Aggregicoccus sp. 17bor-14: one gene and its partner. The protein of the gene in region 1 interacts with the protein of each later gene in a pairwise test. Links are inferred from orthologs where the notes say so. Each region holds a gene or a part of one and is shown on either strand. Other genes may lie near its edges. The genes, in order: leuS and ligA.

What was found.
Region 2: the proteins of leuS (region 1) and ligA interact in binary tests that used the Escherichia coli proteins (3 or more experiments, as listed by UniProt). The link is inferred for Aggregicoccus sp. 17bor-14 from one-to-one orthologs.

The regions. Positions count from the first base shown.
Region 1 is NZ_VJZZ01000022.1:38,135-49,471, reverse strand. What follows is about bases 4,009-7,110. They hold leuS (leucine--tRNA ligase), read left to right. Parts: upstream 4,009-4,355; coding sequence 4,356-6,866; downstream 6,867-7,110. Other genes in these bases: FGE12_RS28295 (hypothetical protein), read left to right, coding at 6,886-7,110; FGE12_RS28305 (putative ABC exporter domain-containing protein), read left to right, coding at 4,009-4,287. Outside these bases: FGE12_RS28325 (protein-glutamate O-methyltransferase CheR), read left to right, coding at 1-362; FGE12_RS28320 (chemotaxis response regulator protein-glutamate methylesterase), read left to right, coding at 359-1,372; FGE12_RS28315 (response regulator), read left to right, coding at 1,407-1,784; FGE12_RS28310 (ABC transporter ATP-binding protein), read left to right, coding at 1,781-2,557; more of FGE12_RS28305, read left to right, coding at 2,554-4,008; more of FGE12_RS28295, read left to right, coding at 7,111-7,446; LPS assembly lipoprotein LptE, read left to right, coding at 7,502-8,074; rpsT (30S ribosomal protein S20), read right to left, coding at 8,134-8,406; mazG (nucleoside triphosphate pyrophosphohydrolase), read right to left, coding at 8,573-9,748; FGE12_RS28275 (hypothetical protein), read left to right, coding at 9,904-11,337.
Region 2 is NZ_VJZZ01000009.1:152,802-163,938, reverse strand. What follows is about bases 3,578-6,479. They hold ligA (NAD-dependent DNA ligase LigA), read left to right. Parts: upstream 3,578-3,974; coding sequence 3,975-5,984; downstream 5,985-6,479. Other genes in these bases: FGE12_RS18435 (DUF3052 family protein), read left to right, coding at 6,313-6,479; FGE12_RS18440 (acylphosphatase), read left to right, coding at 6,032-6,316; rho (transcription termination factor Rho), read right to left, coding at 3,578-3,684. In the rest of the region: FGE12_RS18465 (hypothetical protein), read left to right, coding at 1-236; FGE12_RS18460 (AI-2E family transporter), read left to right, coding at 410-1,642; FGE12_RS18455 (hypothetical protein), read right to left, coding at 1,661-2,008; more of rho, read right to left, coding at 2,035-3,577; more of FGE12_RS18435, read left to right, coding at 6,480-6,915; FGE12_RS18430 (Rne/Rng family ribonuclease), read left to right, coding at 7,355-10,039; FGE12_RS18425 (YhjD/YihY/BrkB family envelope integrity protein), read left to right, coding at 10,779-11,137. UniProt on the Escherichia coli protein: DNA ligase that catalyzes the formation of phosphodiester linkages between 5'-phosphoryl and 3'-hydroxyl groups in double-stranded DNA using NAD as a coenzyme and as the energy source for the reaction.

The DNA of each region.
Region 1 (11,337 bases):
AGGTGCAGCAGCGCTTCTTCGTGCCGGTGAGCGGCGGGGCAGGGCGGCTGCGCGTGCGCGAGGACGTGCGGGCCTGGGTGTCCTTCGGGCAGCTCAACCTGCTGGAGCCGGGGGCCGCGCAGCTGGTGCCGCAGGTGGACGTGGTGCTCTGCCGCAACGTGATGATCTACTTCGACCCGGCGGCGCGAAGGCAGGTGCTGCGCGTGTTCCACGACAAGCTGGTGCCGGGCGGCTACCTGCTGCTCGGCCACTCGGAGAACCTGCTCAACCTGAGCGCCGACTTCGAGCTGGTGCACCTGCGCACGGACCTCGTCTACCGCCGCCCGGAGCCCATCGCTCCCGCCACGGGAGGTCGCCCATGAGCGCGGATGGCACCACGCGCGTGCTCGTGGTGGACGACTCGGCGCACAACCGCCGGGTGCTCACCACGCTGCTCGAGTCCGTGCCGGACGTGCGCGTGGTGGACCGCGCCCAGGATGGGGAAGAGGGCCTGCGCAAGGTGAAGCTGCTGCGCCCGGACGTCATCACCCTGGACCTGGAGATGCCGAAGCTGGACGGCTACGGCTTCCTGCGCCTCCTGATGAGCAGCGTGCCCACGCCGGTCATCGTGGTCTCCAGCTACGCGCACCGCGTGGACGTGTTCAAGGCGCTGGAGTTGGGCGCCTTCGACTTCGTGGCCAAGCCCTCGCGCGCAACCCCCGATGCCCAGGAGGCGCTGCGCACCACCCTGCTGGAGAAGGTGCACGCGGCGCGGCTCGCGCGGCCCGCGCCCGCCCGTCCCGAGCCCGGCGCACCGCTCGCGGTGGTGGCGATCGGCGCCTCCACCGGCGGCCCTCCGGCGGTGCAGCGCCTGCTCGAGGCGCTCTCCGCCGAGCCCTCCGCCTGCGTGCTGGTGGCCCAGCACATGCCGGAGCACTTCACGCGCGCCTTCGCGCAGCGGCTGGACCGGCTCGGACCCTTCACGGTGAAGGAGGCGGAGGACGGAGACGAGGCACTGCCGGCCCACGCGTTCATCGCGCCGGGCGGGCGGCAGCTGGTGCTCGAGCGGCAGGGCGCGAAGCTGCTCCTGCGCACCCCGGCCTCCGACCCCACGGATCGCCACGCGCCCTCCGTGGACCGGCTCTTCAAGAGCGTGGCCGCGTGCCTCGGGCCGCAGGCGCTCGGCGTGGTGCTCACCGGCATGGGCTCGGATGGCTCGCGCGGCGCGCGCGCCATCCGCGACGCAGGCGGCGAGGTGTGGGCGGAGTCCGAGGAGACCGCCGTCATCTTCGGCATGCCCAAGGAAGCCATCGCCACGGGCGCGGTGCGCCGCGTCCTTCCACTGGGGGACATCGGACAGGCGCTGCTCGCGCGGCTGCGCGTTGGGCGCTGACGCGGGGAGGCGGCCCGGGCTAGCCTCGACCGCCATGACGGACTTGCGCGCCCTGGTGGTGGACGACTCGCAGGCGATGCGCCGCAGCCTCGTGTTCGCCCTGCAGCGCATCGCGGGGCTGCACTGCGAGGAGGCGGCGGACGGCGCCGAGGGGCTGAAGAAGCTCACGGCGGCGCGCTTCGACCTCGTCCTCACCGACATCAACATGCCGCTGATGGACGGGCTCAAGCTGGTGCACCACATCCGCCAGTCCGAGGCGCACCGCGGCGTGCCGGTGGTGGTGATCACCACCGAGGCGGCCGCGGAGGACCGCGCGCGCGCCATGGCGCTGGGGGCGAGCGCGTACCTGGTCAAGCCCGTGCAGGCGGCGACCGTGCTCGAGACGGTGAAGGGCCTGCTGAAGCTGCCATGACGGACGTCCCGCAGATGGCACCCGCGCCGCTGCTCTCGGTGCAGGGGCTGAGCAAGCGCTACGGCACGCTGCAGGCGGTGCAGGAGCTGAGCTTCGACGTCGCCCCGGGCGAGCTGCTCGGCCTCGTGGGGCCCAACGGGGCAGGGAAGACCTCCACGCTGCGCTGTCTCGCGGGCATCCTGCCGCCCACCACGGGCAGCATCCACGTCGCGGGCCACGCGCTCGCCACGCACCCCGTGCAGGCGAAGCGCGAGCTGGCGTTCCTGCCGGACGAGCCCCGCCTCTTCGAGTACCTCACGGTGAAGGAGCACCTCGCCTTCTTCGCGCGGCTCTACGGCGTCGCGGACTGGGAGGCGCGCGCGGAGGCGCTGCTCTCCGAGATGGAGCTCGCGGGCAAGGAGGGGGCGCTGCCCGGCGAGCTCTCGCGCGGGATGAAGCAGAAGCTCTCCATCGCCTGCGGCCTCCTGCACGCCCCGCGCCTCATCCTCCTGGACGAGCCGCTCACCGGCCTGGACCCGCTCGGCATCCGCCGCATGAAGGCGAGCCTGCGCGAGCGGGCCGAAGGGGGCGCGGCGCTGGTGCTCTCCAGCCACCTGCTGCCGCTGGTGGAGGAGCTGTGCAGCCGCATCCTCGTCATCGCCCGCGGGCGCGTCGTCGCGCTGGGCACGCTCGCGGAGATCCGCGCGCGGCTGCAGGGCAGCACGGACGCCGAGGCTCCCGCCTCGCTCGAGGAGCTCTTCGTGCGCATCACCACGGACGCGGGCGGCGCTTGAGCTTCGCGCGCGCCGTGGCCTTCCTCTGGCTGAGCAGCGCGCGCAACCGCGTGCGCCGCCAGCTGCGCCGGCTCGCCCAGCCCAAGTACCTCGCGGGCGCGGTGGTGGGGCTCGCCTACTTCTACTCGGTGTTCCTGCAGCGGCTGCACCTGGGGGGCGGTGGGCGCGGCGGCCCCCCGTACGGCGCGCGCCTGGTGCTGGAGGTGCTGCTGTGCGGCGGCGCACTGCTCACCGTGCTCGGGGCCTGGAGCCTCGGCGCGGACCGGCCGCAGCTCACCTTCACCGAGGCCGAGGTGCAGCTGCTCTTCCCCGCGCCCGTGTCGCGGCGCGCGCTGGTGCGCTACCGCGCGGCGCGCGGCCTGCTGCGCGCCGCCCTGAGCGCGCTGCTCACCACGCTGTTCTTCGGTCGCAGCATGGCCTCGCACGCCGGGTTCTTCGCCGTGGGCTCCTTCCTGTCGCTGGGGACGCTGCAGCTGCACGTGGCCGCGGCCTCCCTGGTGCGCACCCGGCTCGCCGAGCGCGGGCGCGCGTGGCTGCGCTGGGTGGGCGTCGCGCTCGTCGTGGGCGCGCTCGCGCTCGCGCTGCTGCTCGCCCTGCGCGGCCAGCCCTTGCCAGGGCCCGGCATGCGCAGCTGGCAGGTGCAGGCCTGGGGGGAGGCCGTGCTCGGAAGCCGCCCCTTGCACTGGGCGCTCGCGCCGTTCCGGGCGCTGGTGGCGCCGGCGCTCGCGGTGGACCTGCGCCACTTCGTGCGCGCGCTCCCCTGGGCGCTGGGGCTGCTGCTCGCGCACGGGGTGTGGCTCGAGCGGCTGGAGGTGCCCTTCGAGGAGGCCGCGGTGGGTGCTGCGGACGCGCGGGCGCGGGGGCTGGGCACGCGCGGGCTGCGCCGCCAGCGGGTGACGCTCAAGCCCGTGCCCTTCCGCCTTGCGCCCACGGGGCGCCCCGAGGTGGCGTTGCTGTGGAAGAACCTCGTCGCCGGGCGGCGCCTGGGCGCACTCTCCTTCCTGGGCGTGACGCTGGCCCTGGGCGCGGTGCTGGCGGGCCTGCTGGTGGGCTCCGCGGGCGGGGCCTTCGGGGGGCGGCTCGTCTTCGTGGCGGCGGTGTGCGTGGGGCTCGCGGGCTTCCTCGCGGTGCTGGGGCCCGGGAGCCTCCGGGTGGACCTGCGCATGGACCTGCCCAAGCTGGAGCTGCTGCGGGCGCTGCCCCTGCGAGGCTCGCAGGTGGTGGCCGGCGAGCTGCTCGCCCCCGGACTGCTGCTCGCGCTGCTGCAGGCCCTGCTCCTGGTGCTCGGCTTCGCGCTCTCGTCCCGTGAGCCGGTCCCGGGGCTCCCGCTGCCCCTGAGGGCCGCCGCCACGCTGGGGTTGCTGCCGCTCTTGCCTGCCATCTCGCTCGCCGGGCTGCTGGTGCAGAACGTGGCCGTGGTGCTCTTTCCCTCCTGGCTGCCCACGGCCGCTGCGGGCCAGGTGGAGCCGGCGCGGGGCATCGAAGTCTTCGGCCAGCGGCTGCTGATGCTGGCCGGCACGCTCCTGGTGCTCGCGCTGGGGCTGGTGCCGGCGAGCCTCCTCGCGCTGCTGCTCGGCTGGGGGTTGCAGGGCCTGCTGGGCCCCTGGGCGCTGGTGCCCGCGGGGGCCGCCGCGGCGGCGCTGCTGCTGGGGGAGGTGGCGCTGGGGGTGCTCCTGCTCGGCCGCGCCTTCGACCGGCTGGACGTGTCCGGCGAGGCGCTGGGCGAGTAGGGCGCCGGGCGTCCGGGCCCCCGCGTCTGTTGCAGAGCAGGCGTGGCTCTCATAAGAGACCTGCCGACATGGCGATGAACGAGCGTTACGAGCCGCAGGCGATCGAGGGCAAGTGGCAGGCCCGCTGGGAAGAGGCCGGGGTGTTCCGCGCGGGCGCACGCCCCGAGGCCCCCAAGAAGTACGTCCTCGAGATGCTCCCGTACCCCAGCGGGGCGATGCACATGGGGCACGTGCGCAACTACCTCATCGGTGACGTGTACGCGCGCTACTACCGGATGCTGGGCTTCGACGTCCTGCACCCCATGGGCTGGGACGCGCTGGGCCTGCCGGCCGAGAACGCCGCCATCAAGGACGGCGTGCACCCGGCCATCCGCACCCGCGACAACATCGCGTCCTTCAAGCGCGAGATGAAGACGCTGGGCTACAGCTACGACTGGACCCGCGAGGTGAACACCAGCGAGCCCGAGTACTACCGCTGGAACCAGTGGTTCTTCATCAAGATGCTCGAGCGCGACATGGTGTACCGGCGCTTCAGCAAGGTGAACTGGTGCACCGGCTGCCACACGGTCATCGCCAACGAGCAGGTGAAGGAGGGCCGCTGCGAGCGCTGCGACTCGCCCGTGCACGACAAGGAGATGCCCGAGTGGGCGTTCCGCATCACGCGCGACTCGCAGGCCCTGCTGGACGGCCTGGACACGCTCACCCAGTGGCCCGAGCGCATCACCAGCATGCAGCGCCACTGGATCGGCCGCTCCGAGGGCGCCGAGGCCGAGTTCGCCGTGCAGGGGAGCAACGAGAAGATCCGCATCTTCACCACCCGCATCGACACGGTGTACGGCTGCACCTACGTGGTGCTCGCGCCCGAGCACCGCCTGGTGAAGGGGCTCACCACGCCGGAGCAGGCGGCGAGCGTGCAGGCCTTCGTGGCGAAGATGGCCGCGATGAGCAAGACGGACCGCACCCAGGAGGGCGCCGAGAAGGAGGGCGTCTTCACGGGCAGCTACGCGGTGAACCCCTTCACCGGCAAGCCCGTCCCCATCTGGATCGCCAACTTCGTGCTGGCCGACTACGGCACCGGCGCGGTGATGAGCGTGCCGGCGCACGACGAGCGCGACTTCGCGTTCGCGCGCAAGTACGCGCTGCCGCTGCGGGTCGTGGTGCAGGGCGAGGCTCAGCAGAAGGCGGGGGAGCCCGTGCCGGACGCGGCCACGCTGGAGGCCGCGCTCACCGAGGACGGCATCCTGGTGGACTCGGGAGAGTTCACGGGCCTGCCTTCCGCGGACGCGCGCCGCCGCATGAGCGCGCAGCTGGAGGCGAAGGGGCAGGGCAAGGCCACCGTCACGTACCGCCAGAAGGACTGGGGCTTCAGCCGCCAGCGCTACTGGGGCACGCCCATCCCCATCATCTACTGCGAGAAGTGCGACCCCGAGCGCAAGGGCATCCCGGTGCCGCTGGATCAGCTCCCGGTGCGCCAGCCGGAGATCGACGTGCAGGCGGTGCTCACCGGCAAGGGCGAGCCCCCGCTCGCCAAGGTGCCCGAGTTCGTCAACACCACCTGCCCCACCTGCGGAGGCCCCGCGCGGCGCGAGGTGGAGACGATGGACACCTTCGTCGACTCCTGCTGGTACTACGCGCGCTACCTCTCGCCGCACTACGACCAGGCCCCCTTCGACCCGAAGGAGGCCCAGCGCTGGCTGCCCGTGGACATCTACGTGGGCGGCCCCGAGCACGCGGTGATGCACCTGCTCTACTTCCGGTTCTGGAGCCGGCAGATGAAGCAACTGGGCCTCACCCCGGTGGACGAGCCCGTCACGCGCCTCATCACCCAGGGCATCGTGAACGGGCCGGACGGCCGCAAGATGTCCAAGCGCTGGGGCAACTCCGTGGCGCCCGCCTCCATCGTGCAGAAGTACGGCGCGGACACGGCGCGCACCTACGTGCTCTTCGCGGGCCCGCCCGAGCGCGACTTCGACTGGTCCGACGACCAGGTGGAGGGTGCCCACCGCTTCCTCAAGCGCGTGTGGGTGCTCGCCCAGACGCACGTGGCCTGCGCGGACGCGAAGCATGAGGGCTCGTTCGAGGGCAAGGCGCTGGAGACGCGCCGCATCGCGCACAAGTGCGTGAAGCGGGTGGGCGAGGCCATCGAGCGCCTCTCGTTCAACACCGCCATCGCCGGCGTGATGGAGTGCGTGAACGCGCTCTACCAGCAGGGCACGCCCGAGACGCCGGCCGAGCGCGCCGCCATGGCCGAGGCCATCCGGCTGCTCGCCGCGGTGCTCACCCCGTTCGCGCCGCACATCGCGGACGAGATCGCCGAGGCCTACGGCGCCCGCGCCTTCACCGTCACGGAGGCCTGGCCCACCTTCGACCCGGCGCTCGTGGTGGACGACGTCATCCCCTACGCCGTGCAGGTGAACGGCAAGCTGCGCGCGGAGGTGCGCGCGCCGGTGGACGCCACCGAGGCGCAGGTGCGCGCGCTCGCCGAGGCCGAGGAGAAGGTGCAGAGCGCGCTCGCGGGCAAGACGCTGCGCAAGGTGGTGTTCGTGCCCAAGCGCCTGCTGAACCTCGTGGTCGGCTAGCCCGGCCGGCGCTCCGCACATGCCGCCCGAGGTGCTCGTCCTGTGCTCCCTGTGCCGCCGCCCCAACCCGGCGGTGCGGGGCACCTGCGCCTTCTGCAACGCGCGCCTCCCCGAGGCGCCGCTGCCGGGCCGGGCCCTCTCGGCGCGCTCCTTCGAGGCGCCGCTGGGCGGAGGGCGCCACCTGAGCAGCCGCGAGGGCGCGCTCACCTTCCAGGCGAGCGCCCGCGCCGCGCCGCAGGCCGTGGCGCTTGAGGCCCTCACGGGCGCCGTCCTGGTGCGCCGCCCCACCTACGAGGCGCTGGCGCCAGCGGCCGCGGCGCTGGTCGCGGCACTCCTCGTGGACGGCGTCGCGGCGCGCGGGGTGTTGCTCGTGCTCGCGCTGCTGCTCGGCGCGCTCGCGCTCCTCTTCCGCCTCCACGCGCTGCAGCTCACGCTGGGGGAGGGGCGCCGCCACCAGTGGCGCCTGGGCACGGCGGGGCGGGGAAGCGCGCGCGAGCGCCAGCTCGCGGCCACCTGGGTGACGCTCGCCGAGGCGCTGCGCGCGCGCGGGCTGCCCGTCGAGGAGCGCACGGGGCTGTAGCGGGCGGGGGCGCGGGGCGCTTGACCCCCCGCTGCCTGCCGCTACTGTGCCGCGCATGGTGCGAGCGCGCGCGGCAGGCTGGAGGCGGACCTTCTCGGGGCTCGGGCTGGGCCTGGGTGCCCTGCTGGCCGCGGGGGGCGGCTCGGGCTGCGGCTACCGCTTCACGGCCCGCGGCGGCGCGCTGCCCGAGGGCGTGAAGTCCGTCTGCGCGCCCCTCTTCGTCAACCACACCGCCGAGCCCGGGTTGGAGACGCTCTTCACCCAGTCGCTGCGCGAGCAGCTCGTGCGCGCCGGCGCGCTCGCCCACGGCGGCTGCGAGGCGCGCATCGAGGGCGAGGTGCAGTGGATCGGCAGCGGCCCCACCATCGTCACGCAGGCGGTGCTCGCGGACGACAAGGTCACGGTGCTGCAGAACCCGCAGCTCGCCAGCTACCGCGCCTCGGCCGGCGTGGTACTGCGGCTGAAGAAGGATGGGCGGGTGCTCTCCGAGACCGCCGTCACCGGCTGGGAGGACTTCCTTCCCGGCGGCGACGTGGTCGAGGCTGAGACCAACCGGCAGGCCGCGCTGCGCCGCCTCACGGAGACGCTGATGCGCGAGGGCTACGACCGGCTGGCCAGCAGCTGGTAGCAGCGCGCCCCGAGAGGGCGCGCTGCCGCACGGCGCTGCTCCAGGCTACGGCTGCGGTGCTACTTCGCGGCCTTGGCCGCGTTCGCCGCCTTGGCCAGGCGCGAGATGCGGCGCGACACGGTGCGCTTGTGCATCACGCCCTTGGACGCGGCCTTGCCCAGCTGCTTCGTGGCCGCGGCCACCGCCTCGGCGAGCTTCTGGGGATCCTTGGCCGCCACCGCCTCGCGCGCCTGCTTGACGGCGGTCTTCACGGTGGTGCGCACGGTGGTGTTGCGCGCGCGGCGCTTGAGGGCCTGACGGTTGCGCTTCTCTGCGGACTTGGTGTTGGCCAAGGCAATCTCCAGCTTCTAAAGGCTTGGGAAAAGAGGCGGCGTACCTACAGCGGCGGCCCGCCAGCGTCAAGGCGCGCGTGGGCTTAATGCGGCCGGGGCCGCCCCGGGGGTGCGAGCAGAACCCCCATCCGCCCCCTCGGATTCCGCGATTCCACGAGCGCAGCCCCTACGCGCCGTAGCGCCAGGAGAGCCCCGCCGGGTCCACGAAGGAGAGCCGACCCGCAGCGGCGTCCCCCTCGCGCAGCGCCTGCGGGTGGCGCTCCGCGAGCGCCCGCCGCAGCGCCTCCACCGCGCCCTTCGAGGGGGCGTGCAGCTCCAGCGCGGGCGCCCCGGCGCCTGCTGCGCCCTCGAAGAAGGCGAAGGCGAGCGCGGCGTCGCCGTAGCGCGCCTCGCCGCCGGGAGCGGGCAGTGCACTCCAGCCGAGCAGCGGGGCGAGCGCGTCCCAGAAGGCGCGCTGGGGGGCGAGCGCGGGCACGGGCAGCCGCACCAGGGCGAGCGCCGCGCGTCCCTGGGAGCGCACCGGCGGCAGGGACTTCTCCACCTGCTTCGCCGCGAGCCAGTGGCGATCCATCTGCTCCAGCGTGGCCTCACCGAAGGCCGCGCCGTCCGCCCTCAGGCCGGCCTCCACGTGGTGGAAGCGGGTGGTGAAGCGGCCGATGGCCATGCGCAGCGCATCCTCCGCGGGCGTGCGGATGAAGCGGGCGAGGTTCGCGACCGAGAAGAGGACGTCCCCCAGCTCGTGCTCCAGCGCGTCGCGGTCGCCGCTCGCGATCGCCTCGTCCAGCTCGCGCAGCTCCTCGTCCAGCTTCGCGCGCACCCCGGCGGTGTCCGGCCAGTCGAAGCCGATGCGGCTCGCCTTCTCGGTGAGGCGCTCGGCGCGCAGCAGCGCGGGGGCCGCCACGGGCACCCCGTCCAGCACCGAGCCCTCGCTGCCCGTCTTGTGCTTGCGCTCCTCGGCCTTGAGCTTCGCCCAGTTGGCCAGCACCTGCTCGGCGCCCGGCGCGCCCTTGGCCCCTTCACCGAAGACGTGCGGGTGGCGGCGCTCGAGCTTGTCGCTGATGGAGCGGCACACGTCTGCCATGGTGAACTCGCCGCGCTCGGCCGCCAGCTGGGCGTGGAAGACGATCTGGAAGAGCAGGTCTCCGAGCTCCTCGCCCAGCGCCCGCCAGGGACCCGCGTAGCCGGCGCGGTCCATCTCGTCCACCACCTCGAAGCACTCCTCCACCAGGTAGGGCCGCAGCGAGCGCAGGTCCTGCTCGCGGTCCCAGGGGCAGCCATCCGGTGCGCGCAGCCGCGCCATGATCGCGATGAGGCGCTCGAGTTCGGTTCCGGGGGAGCTCATGCGGGCACCTCGAGGGAGTGGGGGCGGGAGCAGGGGACAATGTGGGGTCCCGGCAGTCGCCGCCCCGCCTGCGCCGTGCCCTCTAGCATGCCCGGCAGGGAAGGGGCCGCGCTCCCTTTCCGGCCCCTGGTGCGCTCGCCTATGCTCGCGCCCCCGTGCGCGCCCTCTCCCTCCTCCTGGCCCTCCTCTGCTTCGGCTCGGCGACGCGCGCGGCTGCCCAGGAGGTGGAGGCGCCCGCCCCCCTGCAAGAGGTGGATCCGGACGCCGCGAGCCGCGCGGACGTGCCGGAGCCGGAGGGCGAAGCCGCCGCGGAGCCCGCGTCCGAGGCCCCCCGCGAGAGCCGCACCCGCGAGGCGCCCGCGGCGCAGCCCGCCGCTGCCGCCGAGGCTGCCGCCGCCCCGTCGGGCCGCCCGGCTCCGCCTCCGATCGTCGCTCCCCGCGTGGGCGACGCGCAGCTCACGGCCGCGTGGACCCGGGTGCAGGCGGCCCGCGAGCCTGCGGCCATGGAGTCGGCCCTGCGCGCGCTCGTCGCGCTGCGCGAGGACGTGGGCGCGAGCGACCTGGAGCCCTTTGCCCTGGCGCTCTCCCGCCTCGCGGAGCAGCGCGCGCGCGCCGGCGACGAGGCCTCCGCGCTGCAGCTCGCCGAGGGCGCGGTCTCGCTCGCGCCGGACCTGCCCTACGTGCACTTCGCCCTGGCCCGCAGCAACGCCCGGCGCGCGCCGCTGGACGTGGTGCTCTACGCACCGCAGGCGATGGCCGGCCTGCGCGCGCTCGCCGCGGACCCGCGCTACCTGCGCCCGGCGCTCGCGGACGTGGGCGGCGCAGGGCTGCTCGCGCTGCTCGCCGCCGCGAGCGCGGTGGTGCTGCTGCTCTTCCTGCGCGGGCTGCGCTACCTGCTGCACGACGTGCACCACCTCTTCCCGCGCTCCACCGCGCGCTGGCAGTCCGCGGCGCTCGCGCTGCTGCTGCTCGGCCTGCCGGCGGCCTTCCGGCTCGGCTGGGTGCCGCTGCTGCTCGCGCTCTTCGCCGCGGTGGCGCTGTACCTGACGCGCGCCGAGCGCCTGCTGGGCGCCGCACTGCTCGCGCTGCTCGGGCTGCTCCCGCTCGCCGCCGGTGAGCTCGCGCGCGAGACGGCCTTCGCCGGCACCGTGGCCGAGGACGTGTACGTCCTGGAGCGCGGCGGGCTCGCCGCAGCGGCCGCGGGCGCCCGGGTGCAGGCGCGGGACGAGGCCCTGCGCGCCCAGTTCGCCGAGCTCTTCGCGCTCGGGCGCTACGAGGCGCGCCGCGGGGAGCTCACGCGCGCCACGGCGCACTTCAAGCGCGCCGCGGCGCTGCGCAGCGCGGACCCCCGGGTGCTCACGAACCTGGGCAACATCCGCCTCGCCTCCGGCGACCCCGAGGCCGCGGCCCAGCTCTACGAGAGCGCGCGCCAGGAGGACGCCACGCTCGCCGCCGCGGCCTTCAACGTCGCGCAGGTGTACCAGCGCCGCGCCGCCCTGCTCCCGGACTTCCAGGTGGGAGAGACGGCGGGGCGCGCGAGCGCCGCGCTCACCGCCGCCGAGCGCCTGGACCCCTCGCTGCTCGGGCGC
Region 2 (11,137 bases), on another replicon or contig:
TCGCGCGCCTGGAGCTCGAGCGGGAGCTCGCGGCCTACGACGACTACATGCGCAACAAGCGCTACCTGGAGCGGGGCCTCGCGCCCACCGACCGCCCGGCCCTGCTGCTGCTGGACCGCTGGCTCGTGGAGCAGATGCTCGCCCTGGGCGAGGCCACCGGGGGCCGCATCAAGCGCCCCCACATGGTGCGCTGCCTCGAGCTCGTGCGCCAGAAGCTCGCCGCGCCCCAGATGTAACCGGGTTGCATCTGTCTCTTCTGAAGAGAATTTCGAGTCTGTGGACCGGGGGCTCGCCGTCGCCTTTCCAACGGACGCGCGAGTGCGCTCCCCGCACGTGACCTGGACGGAACCTGCGTCCAGTACGCGCGCTTGTGGCGCGAGGCGGCCGTTTGCCATAAGGCGCTAGAGCCATGCCGCCGCCGCCGGAACTCCTCTTCAAGCCTCCGCGCACCCAGCGCCTCTACATCCTCGCGGGGCTGTGGCTCTTCGTCGCCCTGGTGCTGGTGACGTTCCACGCGGTGCTGCTGCCCTTCGTGGGCGCGGCGCTCATCGCCTACCTCGTCCAGCCGCTGGTGCGGCGCATCACCCGCCTGCGGGTGGGCGGGCGCGCGGTGCCGCACTGGGTGGCCATCCTGCTCATCTACGCCCTCTTCTTCCTGGGCGTGTACCTGTTCTTCGTGGGGCTGCTGCCGCAGCTGTACCGCGAGCTCGCGCGCATCAGCCGCGACGCGGTGGCATACGCGAACGCGCTCACGCCGGAGAAGGTGGAGCTCATCGCGCAGCGCGCCGAGTCCTGGCTGCTCGCGCGCGGCATCCCCGTGGCCCTGAGCGAGCGCGCGCTCGAGGGTGCGAGCAGCGCCCCCTACGCGGGGCCCGCCAAGCTCAACCTCTCGCTGGACCTGGAGCAGCTCATCCGGGATGCGGCCACGCGCGTGTCCGGCTACGCGGGCGAGAACGTGAAGGGCATCCTGGACCTCTCGCGCCGCATCGTCACCGGCGTGCTGGTGGGGGTGTTCACGCTCTTCTTCATGCTGATGGTGGCGGCCTTCTTCTCCATCGACGCGCAGCCCATCCGCCGCTACGCGCTCTCGCTCATCCCGCCCGAGTACGCCGCGGACGCGCGCCTGCTCTCCGAGCGCATCGACCGCGCGCTGTCCGGCGTCGTGCGCGGGCAGGCCACCATCTGCGTGGTGAACGGCCTGCTCACCGGCGTGGGGATGCTGCTGTTCGGGGTGAAGTTCGTGTTCCTGCTGGCCACGGTGGCCACGCTGTTCAGCCTCATCCCCATCTTCGGCACCATCCTCAGCTCGGTGCCCATCGTGCTCATCGCGCTCTCGGACGGGGTGCAGAAGGCCTTCGCCATCCTGCTGTGGATCATCGGCATCCACGCGCTCGAGGCCTACGTGCTCAACCCGAAGATCATGGGCAGCGCGGCGCGCATCCACCCGGTCATCGTCGCGTTCGCGCTCATCGCCGGGGAGCACTTCTTCGGGCTGGTGGGCGCGCTGCTCGCAGCGCCCCTCACCGCCGTGCTCGTGGCCTGCTTCGACTACCTGCGCCTCAAGGCGCAGCCGGAGCCCGCCGTGCTCGGGCCCGTGGTCGCCGCTCCGCCGCCCGCGCCCGCACCGCCCCGCGAGAGCTGAAGCCCGCGCGCCCGCGCCTCAGCTGCAGGCGGCGGCGCAGCGCGAGTTGCGGCACACCGGGATGCAGGTGCCGCAGCGCAGGGTGCTCGGCGAGCAGCTGCCCGCGCTGCACTCGGCGTCGCAGGGGCCGCAGCGCACGCCCTGGCAGTTGGGCCCCTCGCTCACGTGCGTGACGGCGGTGCCGTCGCCGCAGCAGGCGTTGGGCACGCAGTCCGAGTCCTGGAAGCAGGTGACGTTGGAGATGCCGGGAGGCGGCGAGCCGCTGCCGCCTCCCACGTCCAGCGCCGGCTCGCATCCGGCGGCAAGTCCCAGCGCCAGCCCTGCGAGCAGGGCGGCGAAGGTGGGAAGACGGCGGGTGCGGCGCATGGGGTGACCCTCCCCCGGCAGTATGCCTACCGGTTCATCGAGCCGAGGAAATCGGCGTTCGACGGGGTCGGACGCATGTGCTTGAGCACAAATTCCATCGCGTCGATGGGGGTGAAAGGGTGCAGTACCTGACGCAGCGCCGTGATGCGCACCAGGTCCGCCGGGCTGAGCAGCAGCTCCTCCTTGCGGGTGCCGGACTTGTTGATGTCCAGCGTCGGGAAGATGCGCTTCTCCATCAGCTTGCGGTCCAGCACGATCTCCGAGTTACCGGTGCCCTTGAACTCCTCGAAGATGACCTCGTCCATGCGGCTGCCGGTGTCGATGAGCGCCGTGCCGATGATGGTGAGGCTGCCGCCCTCCTCGATGTTGCGCGCGGCGCCGAAGAAGCGCTTGGGCTTGTGCAGCGCGTTCGCGTCCACGCCGCCCGAGAGGATCTTGCCGCTCGCCGGCACCACCGTGTTGTAGGCGCGCGCGAGGCGGGTGATGGAGTCGAGCAGGATGCAGACGTCGTACTTCTGCTCCACCAGGCGCTTCGCCTTGTCGATGACCATCTCGGCCACCTGCACGTGGCGGGTCGCCGGCTCGTCGAAGGTCGAGGACACCACCTCGCCGCGCACGTTGCGCTCCATGTCCGTGACCTCCTCCGGGCGCTCGTCCACGAGCAGCACGATGAGGTACACGTCCGGGTGGTTGCGGCTGATGGCGTGCGCGATGTTCTGCAGCAGCACCGTCTTGCCCGCCTTGGGCGGCGCCACGATGAGGCAGCGCTGCCCGAGGCCGATGGGGCAGAACATGTCGATGATGCGGGTGGTCATCTCCGCGCCGTCGTGCTCGAGCTTCAGCTTGCGCGTCGGGTAGAGCGGCGTGAGGTTGTCGAAGAGGATGCGCTCGCGGGCCGCCTCACTGGTGGGGTCCGTGAAGTTGACCTTGTCCACCTTCTGCAGCGCGAAGAAGCGCTCGCCCTCCTTCGGCTGGCGGATGGGGCCGGTGACCGTGTCGCCGGGGCGCAGGTTGAAGCGGCGCACCTGGCTCGGGGAGACGTAGATGTCGTCCGGGCTGGACTGGTAGTCGCTGTCCGCGCTGCGCATGAAGCCGAAGCCGTCGCTCATCAGCTCGAGCACGCCCTCGGCGTGGACCTCGAAGCGCTTGTCCGCGATGCCCGAGAGCAGCGCGAAGATGAGCTCCTGCTTCTTGAGGCCCTGGTAGCCCTCGATGCCGAAGTCGTGCGCCATCTTCGACAGGTCCACGATCTTCATCCGCTTCAGGTCGTTGAGCTTGATGACCTGCATCGGGGTGCCGTCGCGGTCCACCTCGGTGATGGTGGGCGCCTCGGGCTCGGGCGCCGGCGTGAGCGTGGCGGCGGGGCCGTGGTGCAGCGCCTCGGCGCGCGCCTCCTGCAGCTCGTCGTCGCGCACCGGGCGCGGCATCGCGGTGAGCACGGGGCGCACGGGCGCGCCCTCGCCGTCGTCAGAAGCGCCGTCCGCGGCCTCGGCGCCCTCCTCCGCGTCCGCGGGGGCCTCCTCGTCGCGGCGCCCGGCGGCGGCGCGCCGGCGCACGGGCTTGTCCGAGTCGTCCGCCTTCGCCGCACGGCGGCGGCGCGGCTTCTCGTCCGCCACGGCGTCCGTGGCGAGCTCGGTCTCCTGGACCTTCTCCTTCGAGGTGCGGGCTTTGCGAATGGGCATTGTCTGGACGGGGGGAAGCGTCGCCCGGCAGGACGCCGGGCAAGGGAGTCGCCGCGCAGAGGGCACGGCCGGACTGCAGGGGGACAGGGATCGACCCACCGGAGCCCCGGAAGCGGGACTGCGCGGGACTGAGGCGGTGCAGGGAAAGGGCACCCAGGGTACGAGGGCGCCCAACGAAGCGTCTCGGAGGTTATTGAGCCCCCCCCACCCTGTCAAGGAGTCCGAACGCGCCCCGGCGCTCAAAAACTTCCCAAGGTGTCAGGGCTTCCGTAGAGGCTCCTGCCGTGGACCTCACGACCGCCGAGACGCGCGTGCGCACCCTCCGCGAGGAGCTGCGCTACCACGAACACCGCTACTACGTGCTCGATGCGCCGGAGATCTCCGACGCGCAGTACGACCGGCTCATGCGCGAGCTGCAGGAGCTCGAGCACCAGTTCCCCGAGCTCGCCTCGCCGGACTCGCCCACCCAGCGGGTGGGCGGCGCGCCGGCCGAGCAGTTCGACGAGGTGGAGCACCGCGTCCCCATGCTCAGCCTCGCCAACGTCTTCGACGACGGCGAGCTCACCGAGTTCGACGAGCGCATCCGCAAGCAGACGGGGCTCGCCCACATCGGCTACGTGTGCGAGCCCAAGCTGGACGGGCTCGCGGTGAGCGTGCGCTACGAGGGGGGCAAGCTCGTGCTCGGCGCCACCCGCGGCAACGGCACCATCGGCGAGAAGGTCACCGGCAACCTGCGCACCATCCGCGCCCTGCCCTGGGAGCTGCGCCCCTCCGACGGCCTCAAGGTCCCCGAGCTCATCGACGTGCGCGGCGAGGTGTTCATCAAGAAGGCGGACTTCGCCAAGCTCAACGCGCGGCGCGAGCAGGAGGACGAGCCGCTCTTCGCCAACCCGCGCAACGCGGCCGCCGGAGCGCTGCGCCAGCTGGACCCCAAGGTCACCGCGAGCCGCCCCCTCTCCATCTACCTCTACGAGTGCGTGCCGGGCCCGGGCGTGCCCGCGTTCACCAGCCACTGGGAGAAGCTCGAGTACCTGCGGGCGCTGGGCCTGCCGGTGAACCCGCGCAACCGCCGCCTCGAGGGCCTGGACGCGGTGCGCGCCGAGTACTCGGCCTTCCTCGCCGAGCGCCACGCCATCCCCTACGAGATCGACGGGATGGTGGTGAAGGTGGACAGCGAGGACCTGCGCCGCCGCCTCGGGCAGGTCTCCAAGAGCCCGCGCTGGGCCGTGGCCTACAAGTTCCCCCCCGAGGAGGAGCAGACCCGGGTGGAGGACATCCAGGTGTACGTGGGGCGCACCGGCGCGCTCACGCCGGTCGCGCACCTGCAGCCGGTGAAGGTCGGCGGCGTGACCGTGGCGCGCGCGACGCTGCACAACGAGGACGAGCTCAAGCGCAAGGACGTGCGCATCGGGGACCGGGTCTTCGTGCGCCGCGCGGGAGACGTCATCCCGGAGATCGTCGCGGTGGTCACCTCGCAGCGCACCGGCGAGGAGCGCGCCTTCGTCTTCCCGGATCACTGCCCGGTGTGCGGCGCGCAGGCCGTGCGCGACGAGGAGGGCGCCATCATCCGCTGCACCGGCGCCTCCTGTCCCGCGCAGCTGGTGGAGCGCGTGCGCCACTTCGCGAGCCGCAACGCGCTGGACATCGAGGGCGTGGGCGAGAAGCTCGCCGCGCAGCTCGTGGGCAGCGGCCTGGTGAAGACCTTCGCGGACCTCTACCGCCTCACCCTCCCCCAGCTGCTCTCGCTCGAGCGCATGGGGGACAAGAGCGCGGAGAACCTGCTCGCGGCCATCGCGGCTTCGAAGCAGACCACGCTGCGCCGCTTCCTCTTCGGGCTCGGCATCCGGCACGTGGGCGAGGCCACCGCCAAGGCGCTCGCGGAGGCGTTCCGCGACCCGCGCGCCCTCTTCGAGGCGGACCTGGAAGCGCTCACCCGCGTGAAGGACGTGGGCGGGATCATGGCCGAGGTCATCCACGCCTTCTTCCACGAGCCGCAGAACCGCGCCGCCGTGGAGGACCTGCTCTCCGTGGGCGTCACCCCCGAGCCGCCCGAGGTGGTGGAGGGCGGCGCCTTCCAGGGCAAGACGGTGGTGCTCACCGGCACGCTCACCCGCCTGACCCGCGAGCAGGCCAAGGAGGAGATCGAGCGGCGCGGCGGGAAGGTGAGCGGGAGTGTCTCGCGCAAGACCGATCTCGTGGTGGCGGGCGAGGATGCCGGCAGCAAGCTGAAGAAGGCGGGAGAACTCGGGGTAAAAGTGGTCGACGAGGAGGCGTTCCTCGCGCTGCTGGGTTAGGCAACGCGGTGAAGGCTCAGCAGTCGTTGGGACGGGGCGGACGAGCGATGAGCACGCGGCGCACACACCTGCAGATCACCGGCCGGGTGCAGGGGGTCTTCTACCGGGAGAGCGCCCGGCGCGAGGCCCTGCGCCTGGGGCTCGCCGGCTGGGTGCGCAACCGCCCGGACGGCTCCGTGGAGGCCGTGGCCGAGGGCGCTCCGGACGCGCTCGACGCCTTCGTCGCCTGGTGTCGCCAGGGCCCCACCCAGGCCCACGTCCAGGACGTCCGGGTGCAGGAGGAGTCGCCGCAGGGCGAGCCCGGCCCCTTCCGCGTGGAGCACAGCTCATGAGCGGCTCTTTCGGACTGGGGGCACCGCTGCCCACCCTGCTGGGCATCCGCGCCGGCCACAAGGTGTCGGTCATCAACCCGCCACCCGGTTTCGTGCACCGGCTCAACCCCTTGCCGGACGGCGTGGAGTTCCTCGTCACCGCCCAGGCCGGCCTGGACGTCATCCTCTTCTTCACCCGGGACGCCAGGGAGCTCGTCGAGCGCCTGCCCGCCCTCAGCCGCGCCATGGCCGTCACCGGTGGCATCTGGGTCTGCTGGCCCGCGGACGCCACCGGCCGCCCCCCCGTCTCCGAGGACCTGGTGCGCCAGGCCGCCCTGGAGATTGGGCTCGTGGACAACAAGATTGCCCACCTGGATGCCACCTGGACCGGCCTGCGCCTCGTGTGGCGCCCCAAGGGCCGGCTGGAGAAGCCCGAGCGCCCCAAGGAGCGCCCCAAGGACGTCCCCACCGCCCAGGCGGGCCCTGCGGGCGGCGGCCCCGGCCCGGGGCGTGCGGCCGGTGTGGGAGCGGGCGCGCAACGGGGCGAACAAAATCCACCGAGCGGCTTTACAGGCTCGGCACAGGCGTGGAAAAGTCCCTTTGTTTTTGGACTGTTGTGATGCGACGCACCATGTGGGACGTCGGAGGGTCCAGGAGATTTTTTGAGACGGGTGCGTGACCGGGCTCTCCGGGCGCGCCGGCTGCACCGCAGTCCCCTGCCCACACCACCCCAAGGGGCCCGCGACAGGGCACCGACCGGGACCGGAAGGCAGGGGCGGGCAGCACGCGCACTTGGGAAGTCCCCAACGCTCGAAGCAAAGCCTCGGCCGGCAAGGTGCCGCAACTCGCCGGGGCCCCAGTTGAACTCGGAGGAGCAGGTGGTGGTCCCCTCAACCCTCTCCAGCGTGATGTGGGCCGGCTGCCGGCCTCGCGGGCCCGTGCCCGGCGCTGGCCAGGACCGGGGCACCTCTCCCCTCGCAGCGCGTTCGGAAGCGCAGGACCCCATCGCCCCCCGTCCGGTGGCGTCCGCACCTCTGCGCGCGCGGTCAGGATTCACCCATGAGCAGCATCCTCGTCATCAACGCCGCGGGTCGGGAGACCCGCGTGGCGCTCGTCGAGAACGGTCACATCGCGGAGTTCTATCTCGAGCGTAAGAAGGACAAGGGCGTCGTCGGAAACATCTACAAGGGCCGCGTCGTCCGGGTGCTTCCGGGCATGCAGGCGGCCTTCGTGGACATCGGCCTGGAGAAGGCCGCGTTCCTCTACGTCAGCGACGTGGTCTACGACCCGGACTTCGCCCGCGCGCAGTTCGAGCTGACCGAGGGCGAGCACGAGGACGCCCCCGAGGTGCCCGAGGAGTCCGAGGCGGACGCCGCCGAGGCCGAGCACGGCCACGAGCCGGGCGCGGAGCTGCACGAGGCCGGCGCCGAGGCGCCCCTGGCGCTCGCTGCGGGCGCCCCTCCGGACGTGGAGCTCGAGGTGCAGGAGCTCGCCCCCGGCGAGCTCGCCCCGCCCGAGTCCGCTCCTGCGGCCGAGCCTGCGGCCGAGGCGGCCGCCGCGCCTTCCGAGTCCGCGCCGGTCGCCGAGGCGGCCGCCGCTCCCTCCGAGGCCTCCGAGCCCACTGTCCCGGGCACAGAAGCCGCCGCGCCGGAGGCCCGCGAGCCGGGCAGCGCCGGGGAGCCGAGCCCGCTGGCCGCCTCCGAGGGCGCGGTCCCCGAGCTCGCCCCTGCCCCGCCGCCGCACGCGGCCACGGCACTGAGCGAGATCGTCCCCCCGCCGCACGCCGAGGGCGAGGCCGGGGCCGCAGCGGAAGTCACCGGCGAGCGGCGCGGCCCGCGCGAGCGCGAGGCGGCGCGCGAGGCGCGCGACGGCAAGGGTCGCGAGGGCCGGCGCGAGAAGGGCCGCGGCGGCGACAAGCGCGAGGAGCGCCGCGAGAAGCGCGACGATGAGCGGGCCGCCGAGAAGGCCAAGCCCCGCAAGTCGGCGAAGATCGAGGACCTGCTCAAGGTGGGCCAGGAGGTCGTGGTCCAGATCTCCAAGGATCCCATCGGCACCAAGGGCGCCCGCCTCACCTCGCACATCTCCATCCCGGGCCGGCACCTGGTGTTCATGCCCACCGTGGACCACGTGGGCATCAGCCGCCGCATCTCCAACGAGAAGGAGCGGCGCCGGCTGCGCGAGATCGTGGACAAGATGCGCCCGCCCGGCACCGGCTTCATCGTGCGCACGGTGGCGGAGAACGTGCCGCAGGAGAAGCTCGAGACGGACATCCGCTTCCTCATCGAGGTGTGGAACCAGGTGGTGCGCCGCAACGAAAAGCGCGGCGGCCCGGGCCTGCTGCACCCCGACCTGGACCTCATCCTGCGCGCGACCCGCGACCTCTTCGCCCACGACGTGGAGAAGCTGGTGGTGGACGACCGCGACGAGTACGAGCGCATCCTCGGCTTCGTGACGGCGCAGGACCCCACCCTGCGCGACCGCGTGGTCCTGCACGAGGAGGAGGAGCCGGTCTTCGACGCCTACGGCATCGAGCACGAGCTCAACCGCGCCGTGCAGCGCAAGGTGTGGCTCAAGAGCGGCGGCTACCTGATCATCGACCAGGCCGAGGCGCTCACCGCCATCGACGTCAACTCCGGCCGCTACGTGGGCAAGAAGAGCCTCGAGGAGACGATCACCAAGATCAACATCGAGGCGGCCAAGGAGATCGTCTACCAGCTGCGGCTGCGCAACATCGGCGGCATCATCATCTGCGACTTCATCGACATGGAGAAGGCGCAGAACCGGGACAAGGTCTTCAAGGCGCTGCAGGAGGCGCTGGGGCGCGACAAGGCCAAGACCAACGTGCTCAAGATCTCGGAGCTCGGCCTGGTCGAGATGACGCGCAAGCGCGTGCGCGAGTCCATCGGCCGCGTGCTGCACGAGGACTGCGCCTACTGCGACGGCCGCGGCTTCGTGAAGACCGCGACCACCGTCTGCTACGAGATCTTCCGCGAGATCCGCCGCGAGGCGCCGGCGTACAAGGACCCCACGCTGGTCATCAACTGCAGCGCGGACGTGGCGAAGCTGCTGCAGGGCGACGAGCGCCAGGAGCTGCGCCACCTGATGGACCGCTACAACAAGTCCATCCAGGTCAAGGCGCAGCAGAACTACCACCGCGAGCAGTACGACATCTACGGACGCACGGCGCAGGGCGCAGACCACAAGGTCGCCTCCTCTCCGGGCTCGGGCGATGGCGAGCTGTCCGGTCAGCGCCGGCCGGACAGCGGCCACGGCCAGGACCGCGGTTACGGCCGCGACCGCCAGGAGGGCGGACGCGGCCGCGACCGGGACCGCGGGCGTGGCGGTGGCGGCGGCAGCGGCGGCGGCCGCGAGGGCAAGCGCGAGGGTCGTGGCGGTGGCGGAGACCGCGGCGGCGAGCGCAATGACCGCGGTGGCGAGCGCGGTGACCGTGGCGGCGAGCGTGGCGAGCGCGGTGACCGTGGCGGCGACCGCGGTGAGCGCGGCGAGCGCAATGACCGCGGTGAGCGCAATGACCGCGGTGGTGAGCGTGGAGAGCGTCCCGACCGCGGTGGCGAGCGTGGCGAGCGTCCGGAGCGCGGCGGCGAGCGCAACGAGCGTGGTGAGCGTCCCGACCGCGGTGAGCGCCGTGGCGAACGCCCGAGCGCGCCTGCCGCTGGTGGCTCGCCCGGAGCCGGCGCGGGCTCGCCCCAGGGCGGCAGCGGCTCCGAGAATCAGGGCCAGTAGCCGCCAGCCGTGAGCGGTCGGTGGGCCGTCCTTCCGGGGACGGCCCGCTGACGCATGTGGGATGTGGAGCCGCTACCGTCCCCGTGCATGCGATGCGGCGGCGATGGCCCCGTCGACGCGCGTGGGGCCTGGCACCCCTGCTTTCCTCCTTGCAGGCGCGACGACTGCAGTGCGTCCCCCCCTGCCTTCGGCAGGGCGCGCGGCCGGTTCGCGACTGAGCCCCGAGCGCGCTCCTCGCGGCGCACGTGCGCCCTCCGAGGTGCCCCCTACCGCGAATGACGCGCATCTCTGGGGCTCATTCTCGTCGGGGCCGATGTGGCGTCGCGTGGCGAGCTGTCGCGATGCGAGCGCTCGAGGAGGGCGCCATCGCCCTCGCCCCAGCGCCTGCTCCGCGACAGCGCGGTCCGCGGGCGCCCGACGCCGCCTGCGCAGCGCGGCGGAGCGCGTGGCTGACTTCGCGGGCGGTGTGACGACGGAGTCGAAGCGAGCAGGGATCGTGACTTTGGGGGGCCACGTGTCCCCCCATTGCGCACCCTGTCCGACAGCGCGTCCCTGGCCTGCAGGAGCGGGTCGAGGCTAGCGTCCCACTTCCGCGCCCCGAGCCGCCTTCCGCGACTCCCGTGCGCCCTCCCCGAGGCCTCCTCCGCATGTGCTGCGCTCTCCACCTCCCGCGGCACCTCCTCCCAGAGATCGGCCGCTCCTTGCATTGCGGCAGCTCGGCTCGCGCGGGGGCTGCCTGATGCACGTGGTGCCCCCTGCCCCGCCCCGTCGCACGGCGCCCGCTCGGCGCGGCTGGGAGCGCTTCGCCGCCACGCGTGCGGGGCGCTTCACCGTGGACACCTTCGTCGCCGCAAGGGCGGTGCTGCGAGGCTTTCGCGGTGAGCAGCTCGGCAGCCGTGCTGCGGCCCTGACCTACATCAGCATCTTCTCGCTCGTCCCGCTGCTCACGGTGGCGCTCGCGCTGCTCCACGCGCTGCACCAGGGCGCCTTCCAGCGCCGCCTGCGCGGGCTCATCTTCGAGGTCCTCGCCCCGGGCGTGCGCGAGGAGTCGGCGGCCTTCCTCGAGCGCTTCCTCTCGCGCGGCAGCACCACCGCCAT